3 regions of the Levilactobacillus sp. FUA 3915 genome follow, and region 2 is predicted to be linked to each of the others. Evidence: predicted binding sites of a transcription regulator. Region 2 holds the regulator's gene; each other region holds the start of a gene.
What was found. Region 2 encodes NrdR, which represses ribonucleotide reductase genes. Its sites were predicted from a motif close to ACACNATATATNGTGT; they were not measured.
Positions count from the first base shown of each region.

Region 1: a site for NrdR is predicted at 4,712-4,727, ahead of nrdJ (ribonucleoside-triphosphate reductase, adenosylcobalamin-dependent). Genes of this name have one in related genera too.
Region 3: a site for NrdR is predicted at 1,658-1,673, ahead of ACEPST_RS10865 (deoxynucleoside kinase). Genes of this name have one in related genera too.

Region 1 covers NZ_CP168704.1:1,911,930-1,917,358, reverse strand. Annotated here, with positions in the region: gene ACEPST_RS08885 (M13 family metallopeptidase) at 1-1,074, shown strand, start outside; gene ACEPST_RS08880 (cob(I)yrinic acid a,c-diamide adenosyltransferase) at 1,288-1,875, opposite strand; gene nrdJ (ribonucleoside-triphosphate reductase, adenosylcobalamin-dependent) at 2,433-4,682, opposite strand; gene ACEPST_RS08870 (LURP-one-related/scramblase family protein) at 5,312-5,429, shown strand, end outside.
Region 2 covers NZ_CP168704.1:2,979,714-2,985,142, forward strand. Annotated here, with positions in the region: gene ACEPST_RS13825 (replication initiation and membrane attachment family protein) at 1-944, opposite strand, end outside; gene nrdR (transcriptional regulator NrdR) at 948-1,466, opposite strand; gene coaE (dephospho-CoA kinase) at 1,466-2,095, opposite strand; gene mutM (bifunctional DNA-formamidopyrimidine glycosylase/DNA-(apurinic or apyrimidinic site) lyase) at 2,088-2,948, opposite strand; gene polA (DNA polymerase I) at 2,969-5,429, opposite strand, start outside.
Region 3 covers NZ_CP168704.1:2,335,196-2,340,624, forward strand. Annotated here, with positions in the region: gene ACEPST_RS10860 (Cof-type HAD-IIB family hydrolase) at 772-1,542, opposite strand; gene ACEPST_RS10865 (deoxynucleoside kinase) at 1,696-2,343, shown strand; gene pgmB (beta-phosphoglucomutase) at 2,771-3,442, opposite strand; gene ACEPST_RS10875 (glycoside hydrolase family 65 protein) at 3,456-5,429, opposite strand, start outside.

The DNA of each region.
Region 1 (5,429 bases), 1.1 Mb from region 2:
AACACGGTTCTTGGCGCCACGGGTGCTTTGACCGAAGAATTCCGTCAAGTCGGTGGCACTTACCGTCGGGCCTTGTCCGGTCAAAAGGAAGCGCGCTCACCTAAGAAGGCCGCTTACTACCTGGCAACCGGTACGTTTGGCCAAGTCGTCGGTGACTACTACGGTCGCAAATACTTTGGTGAAGCTGCCAAGGCCGACGTCCGCGAAATGGTCCTGAAGATGGCTCGCGTTTACCAAAACCGGCTCAAGTCCAACGACTGGCTGAGCACCGCCACCAGTGAAAAGGCCATCGTCAAGCTGCAGAAGTTAACCATCAAGGTCGGCTACCCAGACGAAATCGACCCACTCTACAGCAAGTTTACGATTGACGAGAACGCCTCACTCTTTGAAAACTTACAAAACATTACCGAAATCATCATCAAGAATCACTTTGGCCACTGGGGTCAACCCGTTGACCGGAAGCGCTGGGACATGAGCGCCAACACCGTCAACGCCTACTACTCCCCATCGAACAACGAAATCGTCTTCCCCGCTGCCATCCTGCAGAAGCCATTCTACAGTTTGGACCAACCAAGCAGCGCGAACTATGGGGGTATCGGGGCCGTCATTGCCCACGAAATTTCTCACGCGTTCGATAACAACGGCTCACAATTCGATGAATTTGGGAACCTGAACAACTGGTGGACCGACCAAGACTTGGCCCACTTCAAGGACTTGGCCCAAGCCATGATCGATGAGTTTGACGGCATCGAATTCGCTGGCCAAAAGGTCAACGGGAAGCTGACCGTCTCCGAAAACATCGCCGACGCCGGCGGACTGAGCTGTGCCTTAGAGGCCGCCAAGTCTTCCAGCGAAATCGATTTGAAGGCGTTCTTCATCAACTGGGCCAACGTTTGGCGGATGAAGGCCACGACTGAATACATGCAACTGTTGCTGTCGATCGACGTCCACGCCCCAGCTAAACTGCGGGCCAACGTCCAGGTCAAGAACCTCGATGACTTCTTCAAGACGTTCGACGTCAAGCCAACGGACAACATGTACCTGGCACCAGACAAGCGGGTTAAGATCTGGTAAGACTAGTCTCTGTCAGTGCCTGCCGCTGATACTAGTTTTAACCAGCAACTTATCCTCTGTTTTCTAAATCAGTGTCAATTATAAAAACTCTCGTAACCATTATCGGCTACGAGAGTTTTTTCGTGGAATCATTTTTACTTGCGACTAGTGCAGACAACCTACATCCCCTAGCAGGGCCGCTTGAATCCAACGCCGGGAACGCCCGCTGACACTCTATTTTGATGTCTTCTTAGCCAGCCGCTTGGCATCACGCGCTGCCTTCAACTCGGCCTTTTCCTTGTTACTAGGCACTTCCTGATACCCATCCAAATGGTTCACGTACCGGGCCATCGCGAAAAGATAATCCGATAAGCGGTTGAGGTACTTCAGAATGGCTGGTTCCAACGGCTGCTCGAGGTTCAACGCCACGGCTGACCGTTCGGCACGCCGCGCCACCGTGCGGGCGTACTGAAGCCGCGCGCCGGACTCAGAGCCACCGGGTAAAATGAACTCCCGTAATTCAGGCGTATTGTCCATAAAGAAGTCGACCCGTTCCTCCAGCGCCGTCGTATCTGCCAGCGTGATTTCTTGGTGACGTTTCACACTGATGTCGGCCTCCAACTGATACAGCTTGCGTTGCACCTCGCTGAGCTCAGCCACCAGGTCTGGATGCGACCCCAAGCTAGCCACCACAACGCCAAGGTAGGACTGAAACTCATCAATGTCACCCAGGGTCACAATCTGAGCATCGGTCTTCGACACCATCTTGCCACTAACCTGCTTGGTCATCCCCTGATCACCCACACGCGTATAAATTTTCATGTTATTAGCCACCATTTCATTAATTTTTGATTCACGCAATAATTGGAAAACGAATTATTAATCGTACCTCTAGCAAAACTGAATACACCACAAAAGCTATCCATACTATTTTGAATACAACAAGAAGCGTTGATCAAAAATAATCAACGCTTCAAGCATACACATATTTAATTAAAAGCACCAAACGTTAGGGTTAACACCTTCCCCAGCCGGAGGTAGCCAGACAGAGCCCCGTGTCGGTGGCCTTAGCCGAGTGGTTTGCTCGGGTTAGGCCACTGACAAGCTTTCTCATACACTCGCGCGTCTCTTAGTTGCCAAAACTTATCATTCAAAAGACCAAACGTTAGGTTTAGCATCCCGCGAGTGGAGGTGGCTGGGTACAGAGCCCTGTGTCGGGGCTGTTAGACCGGCGCTTTTCCGGTCCTACAGCCCGGGACGCTGTCGAGACAGACGTCCCTTGTCTGGCTTGGCAGTGAGGCCGAAGACCGCCCTTTGGCTTCGGCCGTGCCCCACAGGACGGCGTACCCGGCCACCGCAACGGCAAGGGCATGGAAAACCTAACGGATTGGGCAGGCACCGCCGGCACAATCGGATTGGTCCACCAGCTCAATATCCTTCTGATCATGGTTCCCGGTCATGGCGGCAAAGGTTTCTGCCACGTCGGCCGTGATTTCTGCACACTTTTCCGTGTAAGTGTTGGCGTCGATGGGTTCCTTAGGCGCTTGCTTGAAGTCGGCGCCGCTGTATGGCAACAGGGACGTGGACTTGATGGTGTTCCGGTACTGCATCAGCAGGTCGCTGATCTGGTCGCCCTCTTCGGGTTGGAACGTCACGGTACAACTAACCGCGTTGTCGGACCAGTATGTCTGGAGGAAGGCCTGGGTCGCAAATTGTTCGGCGATAGAGACCTCACCAGCGGACGCAAAAGCAGATTGATCGGCGTGAGCGGCCTTCACTGGGAATTCCACGCACATCGTGTTTTGACTGTACACGTCGGGCTCAACCTTGTAGCCACTAGCCTTCAGGGCTGGCAGTAACGGGTCGCTGTCCTGGAACCGAATCCGTTGAATCAGGTAACGGGCGTAGTGGAAATGCATCCCCTCGGAAACGCCGGCTAATTTGGCCACCGTTCCGGAAGGCTTGACCGTCGTGTGCTTGATGGATGGCTGGCAACCCAACGTGTCGGAGTAATCCTTGTCCGCCTTGACCACGGCCGCGTACAGGTCGCTGAAGCGTTTAACAGCCGTCTGATTGTAAATGGGGGCCATGAACGTCTTGCCAGTTTCCGCATCGCGCTTGGCTTCAAAACCAGTGACGACGCGTTGCTTGAAGGTCTTTAAGATCCAGTCTTGAATCCCGGACATGGAGACCCCAATCCGCCGGTTCTTCTGGATGGCCTTGCGGGAAACTTCCCAGTCATAGTGACTGAATGTGACCCGCTTGGTGTACCGGGCGCCTAAGCCAAAGGCGTCCTCGAGTTGCCAGCCTTGGTCCTCGGCAACCCCGGGGAAGACTTCAAACAGGTTGCAGGGTTCCCCGTTGCTCAGGGAAATTTCGCCACAGGGGTTGGTCCCCTCAACGGCTTCATCAATGCCCTCCTGGCGGCCATCAATCAACCGGCCGTAGTTACGGGACAGGCCGAGGTTCACGATGCCGGGTTCCCCGTTGTGTTGAATGGAGTCGGCGATGGGCTGGTAATCGGTGAAGTCGCTGTCTACGGCCACACTGTTGTTGGAAGCCCACCGGTGATGGTAAAGCTTGTCCTTGTCCTGCTTCATGGTGATGAAGTCATCGTCTTCGGCGCCACCTAAGGCCAATTCAGCCGAACGCCGGACGTTCCCGGCGACGACGGTCTTGCCGATCATGTTGCCCATGTCGGTGCAGTCGACGGCGGTCAGCTTGCGGCCAACGGCACCGTTTAAAATCGTATTAATATCAAATAACATTTCTACTAATGGCATGGGACCAGAGGCCGTCCCACCAAACCCATGAATCGGCGCGTCTTTGGGCCGGATGTCACTGATGTCCAAGACAACCTTGGTCTTGCCATCGGGGTTGGTGCCGTTGAAGTGGGCATCAATCATGTTGGCGTTGGCTAAGACCCAGCCCTCACGCGTGTCTGGCAGGCGGTAGTAGCGGGTGTCGGCCAGGGAATGGGCGTGCATCCAGTCGGTCTTGTCGACGGCCCCCAACTTCAGGGAGGCATCGTAGGAGGCACTCTCGCTGTCAATGACGACGGTCAGGTCCACGTGGTTGTCGACCTGAGGCATCTGCCGGACGTTGTTAGGCGTTACGGAGAAGCCCACACCGCCGCCCTTCATCAGTTGGTCAAACATGAAGGAAAATGGCATCGAGGCCGCGATTTGTTCTGGCTTCAGGTAACTAGGAATAATGTGGCTGTCCCCGTAGGCTTGCGGCCGCACGGCGATAAACCAACAGTTGTTCAGGGCATCCCCATTGCGGTGTTGGTAGTCGGTCCCGGAGATCCACAGGTTCCGGCCAGAGGGCGTTGCGGCCAGACCGTAGATTAGTTTAAACAGGTTCTGGGCTTCGGTGGTCAGTTCGGTAATCACTTGGGCATCAACGTGGTCGGCCTGCAGCCGAGGGTCGAGGTTAATGTTACCTTCAACCACCCGTTGGACCGTTTCTGGCCACTCTTCGTTGCGTTGTTGGTCCGGTAGCCAGCGAGCGTAGGTCCGCTTGTAGGTTACCCAGCCGAGTTCACCCCAATGTGGTGTTACTTCGTTTTCTGTTTTGGCGATAAATTCGGGCGTCAGGCGTACTGGCGCAGCGGTTTCTACGTTCATCATAACAATCTCTCCCGTTCTTTAAGTCTATACCAGATATAGTATCGCATTCGCCAAGCAAATACAATATATGGATATATTTAACTGTCCCCTGGACATTTCCACCTGAGACGCTACTACCAAAAACGGCTGAAAAAGCAACCCTTTTCGTCCGCCCAGTTAATTGTAATTGGACAAACAAACTGCCCCCTACAAGAACGCCGAAATCAGCAAAGGTGAACGGCCAACACCTGACGCAGTAAACTAACTGTTTAGGACGCAATTTAATTTCAAAATCATTGCCGCGCCAAAACAAAAAAATTTAATTTTTTTCGACCAGTCAATTGGCGGTCACTTTGCTAACTACATCCCCCATATCTTGGGGGTGACCTGCCAGTCTGGCCCTATCACCATCTATTTTTCTAATGATTGGGCAAAGACCTTTACCTTCAAGCATGTGCCGACTATGATGGGGTTATCTAACGACGTGCTCCCCCTGAAGGCATCGTCTAATCCCGTTAGCCGGCTCACAACTCGGAGGCAGCTTGTCACCCGAACAGACAGTTGTCCCCGTGTGCGTGGCCCCTCACAGCCAGTGACGACCATCTGACCAGCACCAACTGGTATAGAAATGAAATGAGATGAAACTAATGCACAAGCTATATTTGACCCAACAGCAATGGGCGTTCAAAGAACGATTCAGCGTGCGCGACGACCATAACACCCCCGTCTACCAAGTCATCAGCAGTAAGTTTCAGATGCCCAAGT
Region 2 (5,429 bases):
AAAACTGCGGGCACCGTGGTATTCGCCACCTTGATCAACGCCTGTTCGGCGGAACTCAGGTGCTGATCCGTCGGTGCCTGGGCCAATGTCGCGGCAGAGGGCGTCTGTTCGCTAGCCGCCGGTTGGGCGCGGTGTTGTTGGCCAAAACTCTGAGCAATCACCCGTTTGAACTGTTCGGGGTCAAATTGATTCGTTGCCAAATCCGTTGCTTCACCCACGTACCGGGCCATGGTGACCTCATCCAGGCCGTACGTCGCGTGCTCCGTCAATAATAGCTGACGTTGGCTCCGTAATGCCCGGGTGTCAATGAATGAGTGCTCTAAAATGTCGCCTAATAATTTAAAATCAAAGTCCTCATGGTTGGTCCCTTGCAACGCTGGTGCGCCGGCGTCAACCGGCAACTCATCGCGCGTCGCCGTGATGGCGGCTGGGAGTTGCTTGAGCTCTTGCCCATCCACGTGAAAGACGTCCAGAAAGTTCTTGGTAATATCCACTTCATCCGCAGAATCAGTGGTCTGCGGCGTGTTGTGGGTAACCAGGGACCGATAAACCTCTTCCCCGACCACGCCCAACAGCTGAACGCTCAACAGATCATCGCGAAAGAAGTCTGCCGGCTGAAGTGGGGCCCGCAGCTCATAAATGAAGCTGGTCAACTCATTGGCCGTCTTCACCTTAGTCGTCAGTAACCCCGCAGCCTCCAGGCGTAACCGGGCCTCATAGAAATGGGCCAGGTCCATCCCCAGCAGTCCCAGCAGGGTGGCGTGACGCTTGTACGTCGCCCGTTCGGGGAGCCAAAAAAGGGCCGAGTAAAGCCCCGCGGCACTCGGTCCAATGATTGGCTGATAAAGCTGGGTCAACGTCTGCCAACTTTGATCCGTCAAGCGGTCCGCTAGCCGCACCAGGAATCCCGTTCGCGGTTTTAATTGATGCCAGGAATCCTCCATGCGTTATTTCCCCTCACTTTGCCCCTGGTCCCCTGAATCTGGGTCAGAGTCCTGTTGGGCCTTTTGCTTATCCTTATCGAGCATGTCCTTCAACTCGTTGAAGAACACCCCGGTATCCTTGAATTGCCGGTAAACGCTGGCAAAGCGGATATAAGCGATTTCATCCACATCTACGAGCCGGTTCATCACGTATTCCCCAATTAATTGACTGGAAATTTCGTTGACGCCCAGCGCGCGAATTTTATTTTCAACTTCATCCACGATATTGGTCATGACGTCCATCCCCACTGGTCGTTTCTCAGCGGAGCGGATGATGCCTCGTAGAATTTTCTCCCGGTTAAATTCCTCCCGGGTCCCGTTTTTCTTAATTACCAACAGTGGCGTCACTTCGACGCGCTCAAACGTCGTGAACCGAAAACCACAGTTCTCGCACTCACGACGCCGGCGAATCACGCGGCCGTCGTCGGTGGGCCGACTGTCGACGACCCGCGATCCATTATGATGACAGTGTGGACACTGCATTATTGGTCACCTCGTTTTAAATGGTTACTCTTGCCAAATTTATTGGCGTCAAGCCATTTTACCACTTGTTGGCGCGTTTGGGCAATCGTGCCCCCGTTGTCAATAACCACCGTGGCCTGCGCAATCTTCCGGTCGATGGGCCATTGCCGGTCCATCCGGGCCTGGGCATCGGCCGTCGATAACCCATCACGGGCCATTAGTCGTTGCCGCTGGGTCGTGGCATCGGTCGCCACGACCATCACGTGATCGACCAAGTGAATCAGGTAACCGACCTCAAAGAACGTGGGCGCATCAATGAGAACCACGGGCACCCGCTGCGCCTGATAGCCCGCCAATTGTCGCTGAATCTCGTCCTGAATCAAGGGTGTCGTGATGGCCTCGAGACGTGCCAATTCTTCCGGATGAGTAAACACCAACTGGCCCAGCTTTTTCCGGTCCAGTCCGTCTGCGGTCAGGTAGTCTGCCCCAAAGGTCGTGCCAATCTGCTTGAGACCGGCCGACCCCGGTGCGACCACCTGGCGGGCGATGATATCGGCGTCGATGACGGGCAGCTCGGCAGCTCGTAACCAGGCACTCACGGTTGATTTGCCGGTCGCAATGCCCCCGGTCAGTCCCCAGACTTCAGTCATCGGTCAACGCCTCCAATGCTTCCAAAGGCACGGGCTGACAGTGCGGGCAGTAGTGCGTGCCGCGCTGAGCAACCTTGATCTTTACGATTTCCGTGCCGCACCGCTCACAGGGTTCCCCCTCACGCCCGTAGACGTGCAGGTGATTTTGAAATTGCCCCGCCTCGCCAAAGGCCGTCGAGAAGGAGTGTACGGTCGTCCCGTGTCCCTTGATGGCCTGCGCGAGCTCGTCAATAATGTTGCGGCGCAGCGTGGCAAGCTGGTCGGCACTCAGCTCATCGGCTGGTGTCAACGGATTGATTTTTGACAGCCACAAGACCTCATCCACGTAAATGTTGCCCAGACCCGCAATTTTAGACTGGTCCAACAGGAAGGGTTTGACCACCTTGTGAGACTTGCCAAAAATCCGTTGCATATAGGCCAGGGTCAACGTGTCGTCCGTGGGTTCCGGTCCCAGTTTACCCAAGGAGGGCAAGGCCGCCGCCTCGTCTCCAGTTGGGACTAACCGCATCCGACCAAACTTACGGGTGTCGTTGTACCGCAGCTCCCGGCCATCCGTCAGATAGAAGATAACGTGGGTGTGCTTGATCACGGGACTCCCCTTTGGCTGGACATCGTATTTTCCTTCCATCCGCAGGTGTGACACCATAGTCAAGTCGCCACTGAACCGAAACAACAGGTACTTGCCCCGCCGGTCGATGCGTTCAATTTTTCTGCCAATCAATTCCGCCGTAAAGACTTCCGCGTCGGGGGTGACCATCTTGCGGTAGAACACGTCGACATGGTCGATGGTTGCGCCCGCCACCAGGCTGGTCAGCCCGCGCCGAACCGTTTCAACTTCAGGTAATTCTGGCATAACCGTCTCTCCTTTTGCCGCTACTTGGCGTTGTACCAAGTCGGTCCGAAATGACTTTCCACCTTCAACGGAATCTCGAGGTCAACGGCGGAATCCATGACACTTGGCACCAGTTTTTCTAACGTTTCGATCTCATCGGCTGGGGCCTCAAAAATCAATTCATCGTGCACTTGTAAGAGCATCGTGGCTTGTAAGTCCTTGACCGCGTCTTCCATCCGAATCATGGCAATCTTAATGATATCCGCTGCGCTCCCTTGGATTGGCGTGTTCATCGCCGTCCGTTCAGCGAATGACCGTTGGTTAAAGTTGCGGGAGTTAATGTCTGGCAAGTACCGCCGACGATGGGCAATCGTTTCCACGAAGCCCTGTTCCTTAGCCTGCTGAACCATGCGATCCATGTAAGCCTTAACGCCAGGGTATTCTTCAAAGTAGGTGTCAATAAAGTTCTTGGCTTGCTTCCGGGTGATACCAATGTTTTGGGACAACCCAAAGTCACTGATCCCGTAAACGATTCCGAAGTTGACCGCCTTGGCCTGCCGCCGAATATTTGGCGTGACCTCTTCGTCGGGCCCCATCTTAAAGATCCGCCGGGCGGTCGCCGCGTGAATGTCTTCACCTTCACGGAAGGCTTCCTGCATGTTGGCGTCATGACTCATGTGTGCCAAGACCCGCAGTTCAATTTGTGAGTAGTCAGACGAGAAAATCTGCCAGCCCGGATGACGCGGAACAAAGGCCTTCCGAATCGCGCGACCCTCTTCGTTTCGCACCGGAATGTTTTGTAAGTTCGGGTCCACGGAGGACAGCCGCCCGGTCTGCGTCAGCGTCTGCAGGTAACGGGTGTGGACCTTGTGGTCGTCGGGATGAATCACCTTGAGCAGGCCCTCAACGTAGGTGGACTGAATCTTAGAGATCTTGCGGTATTTCAAAATATTCTCCGCAATTGGCGCTTCTGCGGCGAGCTTTTCCAGGACCCCGACCGCCGTCGAGTATCCCGTCTTGGTCTTTTTAATCGGCGGCAAGCCCATCTTTTCAAACAGAATGTGGCCCAGTTGCTTAGGCGAGCCAATGTTAAACTCTTCACCGGCCTCGTTGTAAATGGTCTGTTCAATCTCAGCGAGTTGTTCGGTAAACTTGCTACCCATGGCTTCCAGTTCACTGGCTTCGACCGTGATCCCAGCAATTTCCATCCGGGCCAGGACAAAGGCCATTGGCAATTCAATCTCGCGATAAAGTTGCGTCTGTTCGTTGGTATCCAAGTCCTTGATAAGTTCGGGACGGAGGTTCTCGATAGCCCGTACCTTACGTGCCAGATGTGAGAAGAAGTCCACGTCATCGGCCGGAATAGCTTCCTTGGCGCCCTTGCCGTAGACATCCTCATCCGTCGCCACCTGGTGATAGCCGTGTTCCATGGCCACGCGCCCCAGGTCGTTGCTGTTGTCATAGGTATTCAACAGGTACGAGGCAATCAGGAGGTCACAATCGACCCCGGCCAGCGTAATGTTCAACCGGTTCAAGGCCACGTAGGTCCGTTTGGCGTCAAAGACCTGCTTAGCCACGTCCGCAGATTCCAGCAAGCCCTTGAGTGGGGCCTGTTGCAGGAGGCTCACGTCACGGCTCACGTACCAGTGGTCCTCATGACCAATCACAAAGCCCGCCATTTCAGCCAAATGGTAGTTGTCACCCAGCATTTCCAGGTAAAATTCACAGCCATTGGCAAAGGTTGGCAAGGACTCGAGGTTATCAGCCTTCAACACCGTGAAATCGATGTCCTTCAGACCGGGGGTCGCCGTTGGAGTTTCCCCATCGATCTGCATCTTGCTCAGGAATTGGTTAAAGTTCATCCGTTGATAGAATTCGACCAATTTTTCTTGGTCATCGCCTTCATAAACCAGGTTTTCTACTTGCTTTTTAACAGGGGCATCCCGCAGAATCGTCGCCAATTTCTTAGATAATAGGGCTTCTTCGTGGTCGGCCACCAAGTGTTCCTTTAACTTTTTCGCGGTGATCTCGTCAATATGGTCATAGAGATTCTCAATGCTACCGTACTTGCCAATCAGGTCAACGGCACGCTTAGGCCCCACCCCGGTCACGCCAGGATAGTTGTCGGAGTTGTCCCCTTGTAGCCCTTTGATATCAATGATCTGTTCGGGCGTCACGCCCATTTTTTCTTTGACATAGGCGGGGGTGTAGTGCTCAATGTCACTAACCCCTTTTCTAGAAATGGAGACCGTGGTGTGGGCATCGGCCAACTGGGTCAAATCGCGGTCCCCAGTGACGATGGTCGTGGTGAACCCGTTGTCCTCGGCCTGCTTAGCCAGGGTGCCGATGATGTCATCGGCTTCATAGTCGGGCAGCTCGTAAGTCTGAATGCCCCGGGCAGCCAGCAATTCCTTCACATAGGGAAATTGTTCGGAAAGTTCCGGTGCCGTCTTGGCCCGGCCACCCTTGTAGTCGTCATACATTTTGGTCCGAAATGTCTTC
Region 3 (5,429 bases), 640 kb from region 2:
TCCGGGCTGGTGAAAATGGGCCGTGGCGCTGTGGGCGCACGCCCGGAGCCGTAAGGCGGTCTCCGGGCTTACTTTGAGCCGAAGTTCACGTCTCAAAGATATCAGTTACCTAAGCGGGGAACCCGCTAAGGTAACTCCCACGGCTGAGCCCATTTTCACCAGCCCTGCGGCTGACACGGGTTTGGCCCGCTTAATGTTCGTTCGGTATTCGTTGGATTTCGCCATTTAGTTGGTGAATTGGTAAAAAATGTTATAAATGTATATCGAATTTTCATTGAATCTGCGGTGTTTGTACGCAGATTCTTTTTGTTGCCCAGTGAAATTGGCTTAGTCGCGTCCGTTCCCGGCGGCGAGCTCAAGGTGCCCTGCTGTGGGGCCGGTTCCAGCCGAAGGGCGGGCTTCCGCCTCAACTTTGAGCCAAAAAGCGGTCTCAAAGGTTGTCCTGTGAACTAGGCTGGAAAAGAACTCCAGCCAAGGTCACCGACACAGCCGGGCACCTTGGCTCGCCTCTGGTCACTCCCACGACCGTCCCGGTTTTCCCAGCCCTGCGGCTGACACGGGTTTAGCCCGCGTAATGTTCGTTGATTTTTCGTTGGTTCCGTCAGTTAGTTGGCGGCTTGGTTGGACTGTCATAAATGTCTATCGAATTTTCATTGAATCTGTGGTATTTGTACACAGATTCTTTTTTTTGCTCTTGAAGAGGGAAAATGACGAACAAAAACACCAGCACATGTCGGTTGGCCGACGGTGCTGGTGAGGAGTTAAATCGTATTATTGAATTAAACCAAAGTGACGTAGGCCGTGGACGATGCCGTCCGTGGTGTTGCTGGTGGTGACGTAGGCCGCCTTGGCCTTTGCTTCGGGGACGCCGTTGCCCATGGAGATGGGGACGTCGACCTCGTCGAACATTTGCAGGTCGTTGTAGCCGTCGCCAAACGCGTACGTTTTAACGCCCTGTAAGCCAGCCTCGGTGATCAGTTGTTGAATCCCGGATTGCTTGCTGACACCGTGGACCATGGTGTCTAGGCAGCGGGGATTGTTCCGAACCAGGTCGAGCTGGTTGGCAAATTTTTCTTGATACGCCTGATCCTTATCGCGGTTAAAGACGTTAATGAAGTTAATGTCTTGGTGTTGGTACCAATCGGCGTCGACGACTGGATTCAGTCGTAACAACTGAAAGTTTTCAACCGTGTCCGCGTTGGCCTGGCTCAACCGAAAGCCTTGGTTGGTGTAGTAGGCCAGGGGGTCACCCTGAGATTTGGCAAATTCTGTGATGGCCGTTAATGTCGGCTGGTCAATGACCGAAGCCGTCAAACGCTTGCCTTCGAATTGGACGTAACTCCCGTTGGCACCAACGACGGAATCAATTCCGGTGGCGTCCAACACATATTGAATCTCAAAAATGTTTCTTCCTGTCGCAATAACTGGTAAAATATGATGTTGTTGCATTTCGTGAATGGCAGCGATACTTGCCGGCAAAACATTCTTGTGATCGTCAAATAACGTGCTATCCAAGTCAAAAAAGACGATTGCTTGATACATATTTAGCCTCCTAAATGCTGATTCTCTACGGTTCTATTATACAGCAAGAGCCAAAGTTAGCGAAATGAGGGAAATTTTTTTGCCGCATAAATGTAGTAGTCGCCATTTTTATGTTACACTATATCTTGTATTTTTAATTAAAGAGGGGCTATCATGGTGATAATTACAGCTGGAATGATCGGTGTCGGTAAAACGACCCTTACTGGAAAGATTGCGTCGCACTTGGAAACTCAAGCATTTTTTGAACCGGTTGGTGATAACCCGGTTTTACCACTTTACTACCGGGATCCAAAGCAATACGGATTTTTATTGCAAATTTACTTTTTAAACAAACGGTTTAGCATGATTAAGCGGGCCCTAGCCGACGATAACAACGTCCTGGACCGTTCCATCTACGAAGATGCCCTGTTTACGCGGGAAAACAATGCGGAAGGCAACATCACGGATACTGAGCTCGAAGTTTACTTAAACTTGCTCGACAACATGATGAATGAACTGAGCGAATTGCCAAAGAAGGCCCCAGATCTGTTGGTCTACGCCGACGCTGACTTCGATACGATTTTACACCGGATCAAGAAGCGTGGTCGTGACTACGAACAATTCGATGACAACCCAGAGTTGGAATCTTATTACAAGAAGATGTGGACCGCTTACCAAGGCTGGTTCGCCGACTACGATGTTAGTCCTAAGATCAAAATTGACTTACAAAAATATGACTTGGACGTTCCGGGCAATACGGAATTAGTTCTGGGCCAAATCGATGACGCCTTGAAGGAAATTCGGAGCGACGCCACGGTTTAATGATTAATTGAACGCAATGCCAACTCGTTAGGAGTGGGCGTTGTGTTTTTTTTCGTCGTAAAATTGCGGGTAATAAAAAATCCAATCATCCGTAATGAAAGGGGATGATTGGATCTGAGTTTCTAGTATTAACGTATCACTAGTTATTTTACTGATTGCCAGAGTTCTTAGCAACAAAAACAACCAAGTCTCAAATGTATCTAGGACTAGTGAAAGAGAACTGGCAAGGTCAGTGTGAGTGACCAGAGGCGGATCAACCTGACCAGCTGTGTCGGTGGTCTAAACTGAGTGATTTGCTCAGTTTAGACCATGGGACAACCTTTGAGACCGTTTCTCAGGCTCAAAGTTGAGGTGGAAGACCGAACTTTGTCTGGAACCGGCCCCACAGCAGGGCAGGTTGAATCCGCCGCCGGGAACGGCAGTGACTTTAGCCCAGCTTCTTTTCAATGTTGGCTAAGGTGACTTCTGCCGTGTCCGCGAAGACCATGTCAGCGGCACCCAATTCAGTTGAATCACCAATACCCAGTGAAACTTCGCCGGCAGCGTTGATGGCTTGGACCCCAGCAGCGGCGTCTTCAACCCCGATACACTGGTTGGCTGGCAAGTTCAGTAATTCCGCACCCTTGGTGTAGATTTCTGGGTCTGGCTTGCCGTGGATCAAGCTGGCTGGGTCAACGATCTTAGGGAAGTAGTCGGCCAGTTCCAATTTGCCCAAGACACGAGGGGCGTTCTTGGAGGCAGAGGCTAAGGAAAGTTGGTAGCCCTTAGCGCGTAAGTCATCCAGGAAGGCCTTCATGCCGGGCAAAATGTTAGCGGGCGTCATCTTGTCCACTTCGGCCACGTAGTTCGTGTTCTTTTGGGCGGCCAATTTTTCCTTTTCGGCTTCGGTGTAGTCATTTTCCTTGCCACCGGCCTTTAAAATCATTTCCAGGGAATCCATCCGGCTAATGCCCTTTAAGCCGTTGCCCAGTTCTTCGCTCCAAGCAACGCCCAGTGAGTCGGCGAGTTGGTGCCAAGCGGTCCCGTGCAAGATGGAGGTGTCGGTGATGACACCATCGAGGTCAAAGACGAATCCTTTAATATCAGCAAACTTTGTCATGAAAAAACACTCCTTAATCGGTTATGGTTTGTGAAACGTTAGGTTTTAGTGAAACAGTTTGTTGCCCAATTTGAATGGTAGCGGCGTGGTCGGCTTGCACCGTGACGTGATGGTGATCGATGTCAAAGGTGTAGCGCGTGCCACGTAACAGGTGTTGGAACTTAACGGCTTGCCAGGCCTCGGGGAGGTGCGGGTTGACCGTTAAATGGTCGCCCAAGGCATCGACCCCGGCATAGTAGCGCGTGGACATCAGGGTTACGGCGCCCATGACCCCGAGGTGAATGCCCTCGGCCGTGGTGCCGCCCTGAATGTCGTAGTAGTCGGAGAACAGGGCCTGCGAGAACAGTTGCCAGGATTGGTCCATGTTGCCGGCCATAGCTGTCAGCGCCGCGTAAACGATGCGTGACAGCGTGGAACCGTGAGTGGTCCGGTCGAGGTAGAATTGCAGGTTCTTCTGCAGAGCCTGTTGGGGCAACTCGTAACCTAGTTGCTTGAGTAACCCCAGCACTTGCGGGGCATCCAAGTTGTAAAAGGCCATGAGTGCGTCGGCTTGCTTGGCGACCTGATAGGCGTCAGGCGTCTTGCCCTCGGCCTTTAAAATGCGGTCCATCCGCGAGATATCCCCGTACTTAGCCCGGTACTTGGTAAAGTCGAGCTTCGGCAGTTTGAAGTATCCCTCGAACTGGCCGATGATGCCCTCCGAGTTGATATCCAACTTAAGGTGGTGGCTCACATCGTTAAATTGTTGCCGAACAGCCGCGGTGACGCCCGTCTTGGCATCCACTTTTTTCAGCGTGGCGGCTGGTAAGTCTTGCCGTAACTGGTCGAGTTGGTTAAATAACCAGGTCACCATTAAATTGGTGTAGGCATTATTTGCTAGTCCGGTCGTATCGGCATTGGGATAGTTCTCATGGAATTCATCGGGACCCATCACGCGGTCGATGGTGTAGCGGTGGTCGGCGTTATCCAACTTAGTTTTGCTGAGCCAGAATTGCGCAATTTCTTGTAGCATTTCCAGCCCATATTTCGCCAGGAAATCCGTGTCACCCGTGATGCGGTGATACATGATGACATTGTACGCGATGGCCAGGGACACGTGCCGTTGCAGCGACGAGTAGTCCGGGTCCCAGGTGTTGGTCAACGGGTTAAGGTGGGTGACTTGCGATTGCTCGTCGCCGACCTCACCGGATTGCCACGGGTACATGGCGCCAGCATAGCCCGCGTCCTTGGCGTTTTGCTTAGCGGCTGGTAGCCGACGGTAGCGGTACATCAGTAGTTGCCGTGCCAGTTGCGGGTCGTGTAAAGCAAAGACGGGGAGGTCGAACATCTCATCCCAGAAAACGTGGCCGCGGTAGGCTTCACCGTCGAGACCCCGGGCGTTGATCGATGCATCGATTTGACCGGAGCGAATGGCCTGGACCGCCGAGAAGAGGTGGTAGAGGTTGACCCGTGTCAATTTTTGCGACGTGATATCGCCAGTGATCTGGAAGTCGGCGTCCGCCCAGCGCTTTTGCCAGTAAGCCGTGCTGCTAGCCAGGGTATCGGCGAAGCTAGCCTGTTGCAGGTCAGTCGTCGCCGCCTGGAGCACGTCGCCGGTGGTTTCTCGGCTGGTGAACAGCACGATATTTTTCTCAAAGGTATAGGTCTGTTGCGGTTGCACGTCGACCGATCGCATTTGCCGAACCTGTTGCTCGGCGTTGGGCCGGCCGTCGCTTGGCGTGGCTAGCGCCTGACCGGGACCCGTGAGGTGCGATCCCAGGGCGAGGTCAACGTGACTAGCCCGCGTCTGGGCCTCAAGGAAAATGCTGTCGGGCTGTTGGCTGGTGCCGGTCACGCGCAGGTGGTGCTGATCAAAGGCGTTGTAGCGCGACACGTTGCCGTTGACGACGCTGCCATCGATGGTGGAGTAGACCTGCAGGCTGCCCGCAAAGTTTAACGGGGTGATGCTGTAGCGAATCGCCAGGCGGTGCCAGTCCTTAAAGTTGGC